Linked DNA regions of Aquabacterium sp. OR-4. The protein of the gene in region 2 interacts with the protein of the main gene of each other region in a pairwise test. Links are inferred from orthologs where the notes say so. Each region holds a gene or a part of one and is shown on either strand. Other genes may lie near its edges.

Evidence for each region. Proteins that work in one complex are often made in the same cells at the same time.
Region 1: the proteins of N4G63_RS02595 (region 2) and N4G63_RS23380 interact in binary tests that used the Escherichia coli proteins (3 or more experiments, as listed by UniProt). The link is inferred for Aquabacterium sp. OR-4 from one-to-one orthologs.

Annotation. Positions count from the first base shown.
Region 1 is NZ_JAOCQD020000003.1:302,668-307,761, reverse strand. What follows is about bases 1-2,997. They hold N4G63_RS23380 (sulfate/molybdate ABC transporter ATP-binding protein), read left to right. Parts: upstream 1-939; coding sequence 940-2,055; downstream 2,056-2,997. Other genes in these bases: N4G63_RS23375 (CysB family HTH-type transcriptional regulator), read right to left, coding at 2,108-2,997; cysW (sulfate ABC transporter permease subunit CysW), read left to right, coding at 104-943. In the rest of the region: more of N4G63_RS23375, read right to left, coding at 2,998-3,064; N4G63_RS23370 (alpha/beta fold hydrolase), read right to left, coding at 3,249-4,082; N4G63_RS23365 (histidine kinase N-terminal 7TM domain-containing diguanylate cyclase), read left to right, coding at 4,320-5,094. UniProt on the Escherichia coli protein: Part of the ABC transporter complex CysAWTP involved in sulfate/thiosulfate import. Responsible for energy coupling to the transport system.
Region 2 is NZ_JAOCQD020000001.1:639,087-646,276, forward strand. The notes cover bases 1,621-4,614. They hold N4G63_RS02595 (glutamate-5-semialdehyde dehydrogenase), read left to right. Parts: upstream 1,621-2,474; coding sequence 2,475-3,755; downstream 3,756-4,614. Other genes in these bases: N4G63_RS02590 (AEC family transporter), read left to right, coding at 1,621-2,388; queC (7-cyano-7-deazaguanine synthase QueC), read left to right, coding at 3,862-4,563; N4G63_RS02605 (LemA family protein), read left to right, coding at 4,580-4,614. In the rest of the region: N4G63_RS02580 (DNA topoisomerase III), read left to right, coding at 1-981; N4G63_RS02585 (DUF167 domain-containing protein), read left to right, coding at 985-1,299; more of N4G63_RS02590, read left to right, coding at 1,366-1,620; more of N4G63_RS02605, read left to right, coding at 4,615-5,143; N4G63_RS02610 (BLUF domain-containing protein), read right to left, coding at 5,176-5,607; folE (GTP cyclohydrolase I), read right to left, coding at 5,610-6,350; 16S rRNA (cytosine(967)-C(5))-methyltransferase RsmB, read left to right, coding at 6,467-7,190. UniProt on the Escherichia coli protein: Catalyzes the NADPH-dependent reduction of L-glutamate 5-phosphate into L-glutamate 5-semialdehyde and phosphate. The product spontaneously undergoes cyclization to form 1-pyrroline-5-carboxylate.

The DNA.
Region 1 (5,094 bases), on a different replicon or contig from region 2:
GGGGGCGCCGCCAGCGGCCCGGCGAAGCCGGTTCCGCGGCGACTGCTTGATTTCGACCTGTGCTTTGCGAGCAACCAAGATGACATCCCATGGTCCTGTCAAGGTGGCCACCAAAGAACCGGCCTGGCTGCGCTTCACGCTGATCGGCGTGGCGCTGGCCTTTCTGAGCCTTTTTCTGTTCGTGCCGCTGGTGGCGGTGTTCGTCGAGGCGTTCAAGAAGGGCGTCGAGGTCTACCTGGAAGCCATTCGCGAGCCCGATGCCGTCAGCGCCCTGAAGCTCACGCTGGTGGCCGCGGCGATCAGCGTGCCGCTGAACCTGGTGTTCGGCGTGGCCGCCGCGTGGTGCATTGCCAAGTTCGAGTTCCGCGGCAAGAGCCTGCTGCTGACGCTGATCGACCTGCCGTTCTCGGTGAGCCCGGTGATCGCCGGCCTGGTGTATGTGCTGGTGTTCGGCCTGCAGGGCTGGTTCGGCCCCTGGCTGCAGGCGCATGACCTGAAGGTGATCTTCGCGGTGCCGGGCATCGTGCTGGCCACGGTGTTCATCACCTTCCCGTTCGTGGCGCGCGAGCTGATCCCGCTGATGCAGGCGCAAGGCCGTGAGCAGGAGGAAGCCGCCGTGGTGCTGGGCGCCAGCGGCTGGCAGGTGTTTCGCCGGGTCACGCTGCCCAACATCAAGTGGGCGCTGCTGTATGGCGTGATCCTGTGCAACGCACGGGCGTTCGGCGAGTTCGGCGCGGTCAGCGTGGTCTCGGGCCACATCCGCGGCCAGACCAACACCCTGCCGCTGCACATCGAGATTCTCTACAACGAGTACCAGTTCGCCGCGGCCTTTGCCGTGGCCAGCTTGCTGGCCGGCCTGGCGCTGGTGACCCTGGTGCTCAAGCTGTGGGTCGAGCGCCGGCTCGAGCAGCAGTTGCGCGCGGCCAAGGAGCCTTTGGAATGAGCATCGAAGTACGTGCGCTGAACAAGCAGTTCGGCCGCCTGAAGGTCTGCGACAACCTCAACCTCAGCATCGCCTCGGGCGAGCTGGTGGCACTGCTGGGCCCCTCGGGCTCGGGCAAGACCACGCTGCTGCGCATGATTGCCGGGCTGGAGGTGCCCGACAGCGGCCAGGTGCTGTTTCACGGCGCCGACACCACCGGCGCCGATGTGCGCGAGCGCAACGTGGGCTTCGTGTTCCAGCACTACGCGCTGTTCCCGCAGATGAACATCTTCGAGAACGTGGCCTTCGGCCTGCGCGTGCGGCCGAAGAGCACGCGGCCGAGCGATGCGCAGATCCGCGCCAAGGTCACCGATCTGCTGAAGCTGGTGCAGCTCGACTGGATTGCCGAGCGCTACCCGCACCAGCTGTCGGGCGGCCAGCGCCAGCGCATTGCGCTGGCCCGCGCGCTGGCGGTCGAGCCCCAGGTGCTGCTGCTCGATGAGCCCTTCGGCGCGCTGGACGCCAAGGTGCGCAAGGAGCTGCGCCGCTGGCTGCGCCGCCTGCACGACGAGATGCATGTGACCAGCGTGTTCGTCACCCACGACCAGGACGAGGCCATGGAAGTGGCCGACCGCATCGTGGTGATGAACGAGGGCCGCATCGAGCAGGTGGGCAGCCCCGACGAGGTGTACGACCGCCCGGCCACGCCCTTTGTGCTGCAGTTTCTGGGTGACGTGAACCTGTTCCACGGCCGGGTAGGCCACAGCGGCCATGGCCCGGGCGGCGCCGCCGGCGCGGCCGAGGGCGACGTGCACTATGTGCGCCCGCACGAGCTGGATGTGCTGGGCCAGCCTGACGCTGCCGAGCTCACCACCGCGCCCCCCGCCGAGCACGCCGCCTGTCCGGCCGAGCTGGTGCAGGTGCTGACCCTGGGGCCGGTGACCCGGCTCGAGTTTCGCCGCGACGACGGCAGCTATGTCGATGTGGAACTGCCCCGCGCGCGTTGGCAGGCCCTGCGCGACAGCCTGAACCTGGCCCCCGGCCAGCGGGCCTGGCTGAAGGCCCGGCGCGTCACGCGCTTCGTGGCCGGTGCCGATGGCGCGGTGGTGGACGACCCGGCGGCGGCCATCTAGGCGCCGCCATCAGAAGCCGCCGCAGCGGCTGCAGCATGCAGCCTGCGGCGGCCTACAGCTCGAAGGCCTCGCCCGGCTCGGCCACCAGGGCGCGCTGCACCATCTGCTGGGTCAGCGGTGGCGCAAAGGTGGTGATGAAGTCGAACACGTAGTGGCGCAACCAGGCGCCGCGGCGGATGGCCAGGCGGGTCATGTTGGCGGCAAACAGGTGGCGGGCGTCGATGGCGCGCAGGTGCGGGTCGCGCTCCTCGTCGAAGGCGATGGCCGCGACGATGCCCACGCCCAGGCCCAGCTCGGCATAGGTCTTGATCACGTCGGCGTCCATGGCCACCAGCACGATCTCGGGCGTGAGGCCGGCCTTGGCGAAGGCCTCGTCGATGTGCGCACGGCCGGTGTAGCCCGACTCGTAGGTGACCAGCGGAAACTGCGCCAGACGCTGCAGCGTGAGGCCCTGGCCGGCCGCTGCCTCCAGCGCCAGCGGGTGGCCGGGCGGCACCACCACGGTGTGCGTCCAGCGGTAGCAGGGCAGGGCCAGCAGCTCGTCGTACTGGGCCAGGGCCTCGGTGGCGATGCCGATGTCGGCCTCGCCGTCGATCAGCATGCGTGCCACCTGCTGCGGCGTTCCCTGGTGCAGGTGCAGCTGCACCAGGGGCCGACGCTGGCGAAAGTCGCGCACCGCCGCCGGCAGCGCATAACGCGCCTGCGAATGCGTGGCGGCAATGGTCAGCGCGCCTTCGTTGCTGCGCGCAAACTCGTCGCCGGCGCGCCTGAGGTTGTCGGCCTCCAGCAGCAGGCGCTCGATGATCGGCAGCACCAGCTTGCCGGGCTCGGTGAGGCCGGTCAGGCGCTTGCCGGCGCGGCCGAACAGGTCGATGCCCAGCTCGTCTTCCAGTTCGCGGATCTGCCGGCTGACGCCCGGTTGCGAGGTGTGCAGCACACCGGCCACCGCGGTGAGGTTGAAGTTCTGGCGCACGGCCTCGCGCGCCGAGCGCAGTTGCTGAAAGTTCACGGGCAGACGGTGGCGGCAGGGCGCGGTGCAGACATGAGCCACCCGCCGGGGGTGGATGGGGCAGGCCCGCATTCTGGGCGGCCGGCCGGTGCGGGCCAACCACCTTTTGGCAGTTAGCTTAGGCGCCGGGCGCATAAGCCGGGCGCCTCGTGCGGGCGCATGAACCGGGCGCCCGGCGGCAGGCTCAGTCCGCCGGGCCGAGGATCGCGTCGATCACCTGCTGCGGCCGCTCGAGCAGGATCTGGTGCCCCGTGCGCAACAGCACCTCGATGCGGGCCCGGGGCAGCGTGGCGGCCAGGGCCTGCGCGCCGGCGGCCGGGGTCAGCCCGTCCTGCGCGCCGGCCAGGATCTGCACCGGCCAGTGCACCGTCTGCAGGGCCGGCGCATCCAGCGCGAGGCGCTGGCGGAACAAGGCCTTGATCACATGCAGCGGGTTGCGGTCGCTGATCGCGGTCTCGCGCGCCACCAGGGCGGCGTCGGCCGCGTCGCCCCAGGCCGCGGCATGGAAGCCGGCCGACAGCTGCGGGCGCAGCCACTCCAGCACCGGCACCGGCAGCCAGAAGATCCAGGGCGTGCGCCGCCGCCGCTCGGGGCCGGCCGGGGCCAGCAGCAGCAAGCGGTCGATGGGCGGCAGCGGCGCCACGCCGGCCTGCGACAGCAGCGCCAGCACCTGCGAGCAGCCGTAGGAATGGGCCACCAGCCGGTTGCGCGCGCCGCCATGCCGGGCCAGCAGCTCGCGCAGATCGGCCACCAGCTCGGGCCCGGCGTAATGCGCAAAGCGCCGGGGCGCCGGGCTGTCGCCATGGCCCACCGCATCCAGCGCCAGGACCCGGTGGCCGGCGGCCTGCAGCGCCGGTGCAATGCCCTGCCACTGCGCGGCGCGGCCGCCGGCGCCATGGATCAGCCACACGCTCAGGCCACTGGGCGCGGCCGTGGGCTCGCCCACGTGCAGCACCACCTGGCGGCCCTGGCGCAGGGTTTGCAGCAGGCCCGGGCCGTTCATGGCCGGGCCGGTCATGGCCTGGCCGTGGAAGGCCGGGCCGCTGAGCGCCCTGGGCAGGCGGCGGCGCGTGGCAAGGCGGCGGTTGAGGGCATGGCCGAGGCTCCAGTCGGTGCAGACACCGATTGAAACACCGCTGCGCGATACTGCCGGCGCCGCCCCCGCCGCGGGGCGCACACCCCCTATGCCACGCCCGTCCCCGCCCCTTCGCCAGCCCGGCCTGCGGCCCGCCGCCCGGCGGATGCGCCGGCGCGCATGACGCCGGCGATCGACCCCGCGGCCTGCCTGGCCACGGCCTGGCAGGTGGCCCCCGACCTGCCGGTGCGCCTGGCCGTGGTGTCGGGCCTGGCCGCGGTGGCCGGCTGGGCCGATGCGCAGCGCTACTTTCCGGGCAAGCGCGCGTTCTTCTGGCTCAACGTGGTGCTGGTGCTGTGGATTGCCGGCACCACGGTGGAACACGCCGCCGTGTCGCCCGGCTGCAAGAGCACGCTGGCGCTGCTGTGCTGGCCGGTGATCCTGGCGCTGCCGGTGCTGTGGTCGCTGTTTCTGCAGCGCTATGTCAGCAGCGACACGCAGCCGCCGCGCCGCATGGCGGTGCTGCTCACGGTGCTGGCCATCGCCGCGCTGACGGCTGCGGCCTACAGCAACGGCTGGCATGCCGCGTTCTACGGCCCGGCCAGCGACCTGGGCCCGCCGGTGATGGGCCTGCCGCGCATGCGCTATGCCTACGGGCCGCTGTTTCTGCTGGCCGCGGTGTGGGGCTACGGCTGGCTGGTGCGGGCCACGGTGCTGATCGGCCGCGCGGTGCAGGAATGCGCGCCCGAAGACCGGCCGCAGTGGCTGGCCTTTTTGCTGATGATGGCCGTGCCCTGGACCACCAACGTGGCCTATGTGCTGTTTGGCGTGCGCCTGCTGGGTGGCGACCCCACGCCGCTGAGCTTTGCCGTGGCGGTGGTGGGCTTTGGCTGGCTGATCCGCAACAGCAGCCTGCTGCGCGTGGTGCCGATGTCGCGCCGGCTGCTGTTCACCG
Region 2 (7,190 bases):
CAGCTGATGACCCTGCTGCGCGGCCTGGACGTGGAAGACCTCACCAAGCCCGAGCTCACCGGCGCCTGGGAGCACCAGCTGGCCGAGATGGAGCATGGCCGCCTGAGCCGCGAGAAGTTCATGGAGGGCATCGCCGCCATGGCCGAGCGCATCGTCAAGAAGGCCAAGGAGTACGACCGCGACACCATCCCGGGTGACTACGCCACCTTGAAGGCGCGGTGCCCCAACTGCGGCGGCGTGGTGAAAGAGAACTACCGCCGCTTCACCTGCACGGGGGCCGAGGGCTCGACCGGCGCCGGGCCGTCCCAAGCCGGTCGAACCCCCTCGGGGGGCGGGGCCGGTATTCCGGCACCTGGGGGCGCCGAATCAGAGGGTTGCGGGTTCAGCATCACCAAGATCCCGGCCAGCCGCAGCTTCGAGCTGGCCGAGGTGGAAACCTTCCTGACCGACAAGAAGGTGGGCCCGCTGGAGGGCTTCCGCTCCAAGGCCGGCTGGCCCTTCACCGCCGAGCTGAAGCTGGTGCGCGACGACGAGATCGCCAACTGGAAGCTCGAGTTCGACTTTGGCGACGATGCCAAGGCCGGCGAGGGCGAGGGCGAGGCGGTGGATTTCTCGGGCCAGGAATCGCTGGGCAACTGCCCCAAGTGCAAGGGCCATGTCTACGAGTACGGCAGCAACTACCTGTGCGAGCACGCGGTGGGCGCCAACGTGACCTGCGACTTCAAGACCGGCAAGATCATCCTCACCCAGCCGATCAGCCACGACGAGGTGGGCAAGCTGCTGCGCACCGGCAAGACCGCCCTGTTCGACGGCTTCGTCTCCAACCGCACCAAGCGCAAGTTCAAGGCCATGCTGGTGTGGGACGAGAAGGAGGGCAAGGTGGGCTTCGAGTTCGAGCCGCGTGGCGACAAGGGTGCCAAGGGCGCCCCCGCCGCCAAGAAGACCGCCGGCCGCAAGGTGGCCGCGAAGAAGGCCGCCTGACCCGTGACCTGGCCCTGCCTGCGCGCCGCCGGTGCGCAGGCCTGCGTGCTCGACATCAGCGTCTCGCCCAACGGCAGGCGCACGGCTGCCGAGGGCTGGCACGACGGTGCCTTGCGCGTGCGCCTGGCCGCGCCGCCGGTGGATGGCAAGGCCAATGCCGCGCTGCTGGCCTGGCTGGCGGAAGCCATCGGCTGCCCCAGGCGCGATGTGAGCCTGCTGCGCGGCGACACCGCGCGCCGCAAGCAGCTGCGCATCGAGCGGCCCGAGGCCGAGCTGGCTGCGTGGCTGGCGAAGCTGGGCTTGCCCAGGCCCGAATGACCCGCCCGCCGGCGCTGCGGTGATCCACACCGCCAGCGCCCCGGGCCGCGGCATCATCGGCGCTTCATGACGCATCTCATCGCCTACAAGCTCCTGTCCATCGTGCTGGCCGTGGCGCTCGGCTGGCTGGCCGGGCGCATGCGCTGGCTGGGCGAGCCGGCCGCGCGTGCGGGCGATGCCGATCCGGCGCGCATGCTGGGCAACGCGGCCTTCTACATCTTTGTGCCGGCGCTGCTGATGCGCACCACCGCGCGGCTGGATCTGGCGGCGCTGCCGCGCACCACGCTGCTGGCCTTCTTTGTGCCGGCCATCGCGGTGACGCTGGGGGTCTATGCGCTGGCGCGCTGGCAGGCCGCACGCCTGCCGGCCGCCGCCGGCAACCTGGACGAGGCCGAGCGCCGCGCCGCCATGCCGGCCGTGCGCGCCTTTGCGGTGGTGTTCGGCAACTCGGTGCAGGTGGGCATTCCGGTGGCCACGGCCCTGTTTGGCGAAACCGGGCTGGGCATCCACGTCACCCTGGTGAGCCTGCATGCGCTGGTGCTGCTGACCCTGCTGACCGTGCTGGTGGAGCTGGACCTGGCGCGCGCCCGCTCGGCGCACGAGGCCTCGGCCAGCCTGCTGCGCACGGTGCGCATCACGGTGCGCAATGCCGTGATCCACCCGGTGACGCTGCCGGTGCTGCTGGGCCTGGCCTGGAACCTGACCGGCTGGCCGCTGCCGGTGCTGGCCGACGAGGTGCTGCAGCTGCTGGGCACCGCGGTGGCGCCGCTGTGCCTGGTGCTGATCGGCCTGTCGCTGGCCTACACGCGCCTGCATGGCGCCCTGGGCACGGCGCTGGGCATCACGCTGGCCAAGCTGCTGCTGATGCCGGCCGTGGTGCTGGTGGTGGCGCACTGGGGCTTCGGCCTGGGCGGCGTGCCGCTGGCCGTGGTGACGATGATGGCCGCGCTGCCCACCGGCAGCAATGCGCTGATCTTTGCGCAGCGCTACCGCTCGCAGGAGGCCGAGGCCACCGCGGCCAGCGTGCTGTCGACGCTGGGCTTCGCGTTCACCGTGCCGCTGTGGCTGGCGGTGCTGGCCCGGCTGTGAGCGGCCGCGCCGCGCCGGGCTGAGCGGCCGCACAGGCTGAAACGCCGGCCGGCGGCCGGTGCCGGCGAGTTTGGGACAATCAGGGCATGAACCCGAACGAGCTTCCGGCCTACATGGCCCACGTGGGCGCGGCCGCCCGCGCCGCCGCCACCGCCATGGCCGCCGCCTCCACGGCGGCCAAGAACGCCGCGCTGCGCGCGCTGGCCACGGCGCTGCGCGAGGCCGGCCCGGCCCTGCAGGCCGAGAACGCCAAAGACCTGGCGGCGGCGCGTGCCGCCGGCCTGGCCGAGCCCATGGTCGACCGGCTGAAGCTCACGCCGGCCGTCATCGACACCGTGGCCGAAGGCTGCGAGCAGATTGCCGCCATGCCCGACCCGATCGGCGAGATCAGCGGCGTCAAGCGCCGGCCCAGCGGCATCAGCGTGGGCCAGATGCGGGTGCCGCTGGGCGTGTTCGGCATGATCTACGAGAGCCGGCCCAACGTCACCATCGAGGCCGCCAGCCTGGCCATCAAGAGCGGCAATGCCTGCATCCTGCGCGGCGGCAGCGAGGCCCTGCACAGCAACCTGGCGCTGTGGAAGCTGGTGCAGGCCGCCCTGGTGCAGGCCGGCCTGCCGGCCGACGCGGTGCAACTGATCGAGACCACCGACCGCGCCGCCGTGGGCCGCCTGATCGCCATGCCCGAGTACGTGGACGTGATCATCCCGCGCGGCGGCAAGGGCCTGATCGAGCGCATCAGCGCCGAGGCGCGCGTGCCGGTGATCAAGCACCTCGATGGCAACTGCCACACCTATGTGGATGCGCAGGTCGACCTCGATCTGGCGGTGAAGGTCACCGACAACGCCAAGACGCAGAAGGTCAGCCCCTGCAACGCCACCGAGGGCCTGCTGGTGCATGCCGATCAGGCGCAGGCCTTTCTGCCGCGCATCGGCGCGGTGTTTGCGGCCAAGGGCGTGGAGATGCGCTGCGATGCCGCGGCCAAGGCCATCCTGGCCGGCGTGCCCGGCGCGGTGGTGGTGGACGCCACCGAGGCCGACTGGGCCACCGAGTACCTCGACAAGATCATCAGCGTGAAGGTGGTGCACAGCCTCGATGAGGCCATCGCCCACATCAACCGCCACGGCAGCCACCACACCGATGCCATCCTGACCACCAACCACCCGAACGCGATGCGCTTTCTGCGCGAGGTCGATTCGGCCAGCGTGATGGTCAACGCCAGCACGCGCTTTGCCGACGGCTTCGAGTACGGCCTGGGCGCCGAGATCGGCATCAGCACCGACAAGTTCCACGCCCGCGGGCCGGTGGGGCTGGAAGGCCTCACGTCGATGAAGTGGGTGGTGCTGGGCCAGGGCGAGGTGAGGACATGACCCCCCCCGAAGCGCCTTCGGCGCCTCCCCCCAGGGGGCGCCACCCTTGGCCCGGCAGAGCCGGATCCGCGATGGCCGCTGGGCTGCTGGCGTGAGCGGCGGCCGCATGGATTCGCGCACTGCCCTGGTTCTGTTCTCCGGCGGCCAGGATTCCACCGCCTGCCTGGCCTGGGCGCTGGACCGTTACGCCCGCGTCGAGACCATCGGCTTCGACTACGGCCAGCGCCACCGCATCGAGCTCGATTGCCGCCAGGTGCTGCGCCGTGAACTGGCCGCGCAGTTTCCGCACTGGGCGCCGCGGCTCGGTGACGACCATCTGCTCGACCTGAGCCTGCTGGGCCAGATCAGCGACACCGCGCTGACCCGCGAGCGCGCCATCGCGCTGCAGGCCAATGGCCTGCCCAACACCTTCGTGCCCGGGCGCAACCTGCTGTTCCTGACCTTTGCCGCCACGCTGGCCTACCGGCGCGGCGCCAGCGTGCTGGTGGGCGGCATGTGCGAGACCGATTTTTCGGGCTACCCCGACTGCCGCGACAACACGCTCAAGGCCCAGCAGGTGGCCTTGTCGCTGGGCCTGGACACGCCGATGAGCATTGAGACGCCGCTGATGTGGCTGACCAAGGCGCAGACCTGGGCGCTGACCCAGGGCCTGGGCGGCGATGCGCTGAACGCGCTGATCGTCGAGCACACCCACACCTGCTACCTGGGCGAGCGCGGCGCGCTGCACGCCTGGGGCCATGGCTGCGGCCAGTGCCCGGCCTGCGCGCTGCGGGCCGCGGGCCATGCGCAGTGGCAGGCCGCCCGTTGATGGACGCCGCCCGCTGATGGACGCCGCCTGGATGCCCGCCGGCCTGCCCTGGGGCTGGATCTGCCTGCTGCTGGTGCTGGGCCTGTGGATGCTGGGGGCGCGCAACCGCATCGTGGCGCTGCGCGGTGCGGTCAGCGCGGCCTGGCAGCAGGTGGATGGCGTGGTCAAGGCGCGCCAGCAGCTCATCGGTGCGCTGCTCGACGCCGCGCTGCCGCGGCTTGATTCCGAGCGCGGCGCGGTCGATGCCGTGGTCGGCGCGCAGATCCAGGTGGCCACGGCCGCCGAGGTGCTGCGCAAGCGGCCCACGCGCGAGGAGCCCGCCGCGGTGCTGGCGCGCGCCGAGATCAGCCTGACCTCGGCCCTGGTGCGCCTGGTGGCGCTGGTTGAAACGCATGGCGAGCTGCGCTTCGACCCGCAGGTGCAGCCCTCGCTGCGCGCCCTGGGCGAACTGGCGCCGCGCCTGGCCTTTGCCCGCGAGAGCTTCAACGAGGCGGTGCTGCGCTACAACGCCGCGATCGACCAGTTTCCGACCCGCCTGCTCAACGGCGTGTTCCGCTTCGAGCGCGCCGGCACGCTGTAGCCGCGCAGCGATGGCGGCCCGCGCGCAGCGGGTCAGCGCTCGGTCATCACCGAGGCGGTGGCCACCAACTCGTCAAACAGGGCCAGCGAGGCCTGGCCCGACACGGCATACGGGTCGAGCTCGGGCTTGGGCGAGTACTTCAGCAGCAGGGCCGGGTTCAGCCGGGCCATGTTCACCAGGCCCATCGACCAGCCCGAGAAGCGCCGCTCGCTGATCTCTTCATAGTGCAGCAGCTCCACGTCGGTGTGGCGCGGGTCGCGGGCGATCTTCAGGTAGACGCGGTTGACGGCGGTGCGGCCGCCCTCCAGCGCCTGCATGAAGATGCCGCTGGCCGGGCAGTGGCACAGCAGGCCGGTGATGCCCTGCGCCGGGTTGTTGTCCTTGCACTGGCGCAGGATGCTGGCCATGGCCTCGGCATCGAGCGGGCTGGTGCTGCGGCTGGCGTACATCAGGCGAACGAGCATGTTCAGCGCTCCTGGCTTTTCTTGGGCAGCAGCGAGAGAAATTCGCGCCGCAGGTTGGGGTCCTTCAGGAAGGCGCCACGCATCACGCTGTTGACCATCGCGCTGTCGTTGTCCTTCACGCCGCGCCAGTGCATGCAGAAGTGGTCGGCCTCCATCACGATGGCCATGCCGTCGGGCTTGACCCGCTCCTGCAGCGCATCGGCCAGCATCACCACCGCCTCTTCCTGGATCTGCGGCCGGCTCATCACCCACTCGCACACCCGGGCGTACTTCGACAGGCCGATCAGGTTGCTGTGCTCGTTGGGCAGGATGCCGATCCACACCCGCCCGAGGATCGGGCACAGGTGGTGGCTGCAGGCCGAGCGCACGGTGATCGGGCCCACGATCATCAGCTCGTTCAGGCGCGAGAAGTTCGGAAACTCGGTCACCGAGGGCATCGGGTGGTAGCGGCCGCGGAACACTTCCTCGACAAACATCTTGGCCACGCGCTGGGCGGTGTCGTGGGTGTTGTGGTCGCTGGCGGTGTCGATCACCAGCGCCTGCAGCACCTTGTGCATCTCGCGCTGCACCTCGGCCTTCAGCTCGTCGAGCTCGCCATCGCGCACATGGGCCGAGATGTTGTCGTTGGCGTGGTAGCGGCAGCCGGCGTTCACCAGCCGCCAGCGGATGCGCTCCGAGGCCGGCATCCGCGCCAGTTCTTCCTCGCTCAGGGCCGGTCGGTGGGCCAAATCGGGTGCCGTCATGGTGGACAGGTGTCGGGTGGGCAGGCGCGCATTGTGGGCCGGCGCCCGATGGCCGCGTGGGCGTGTGGCTTCGCAAGCGGCCGTCGGGGCTTGCAGCCGGCTTAGACTCGCCGCCCATGTCTGCGCCTGCCCCACCCCTGTCGCGCCTGCTTGATGCCGTGGCCGATGCAGTGGCCGCGGTGCGCGCCGGGCGCTCGCTCAACGAGCCGCTGGCGGCCTGCCCGGCCGAGCTGCGCGCCGGCACCCAGGCGCTGGCCTTCCACACCCTGCGCCACCTGGGGGCGGCCCAGGTGCTGCGCACGGCGCTGGCACCCAAGGCGCCTCCGCCCAAGGTCGACGCGCTGCTGCTCACCGCGCTGGCCCTGCTGTGGCCGGGCGAGGCGCCGCTGCCCTATGCCGCGCACACGCTGGTGGATCAGGCGGTGGGCGCGGCGCGCAAGCGCACGCCGCAGGCGGCCGGCTTTGTCAACGCCGTGCTGCGGCGCTTTCTGCGCGAGCAGGCCGCGCTGGTGGCCGCGGCGCAGGCCCGGCCCGAGGCGCTGCACCAGCACCCGGCCTGGTGGATCGAGCGCGTGCGCGCCGACTGGCCCGACCGCTTTGCCGCGCTGCTGGCCGCCGCCAACCGGCCGGCGCCGATGGTGCTGCGGGTCAACGCACGCCAGGGCGACGTGCCCGGCTACCTGGCCCGCCTGGCCGCGGCCGGCATCGGCGCCCGGGCGGTGCACGACGCCGCCACGCCGCAGGCCATCGTGCTGGACCAGCCCTGCGCGGTGCAACTGCTGCCCGGCTTTGCCGAGGGCGCGGTGTCGGTGCAGGACCTGTCGGCCCAGCGCGCCGCAC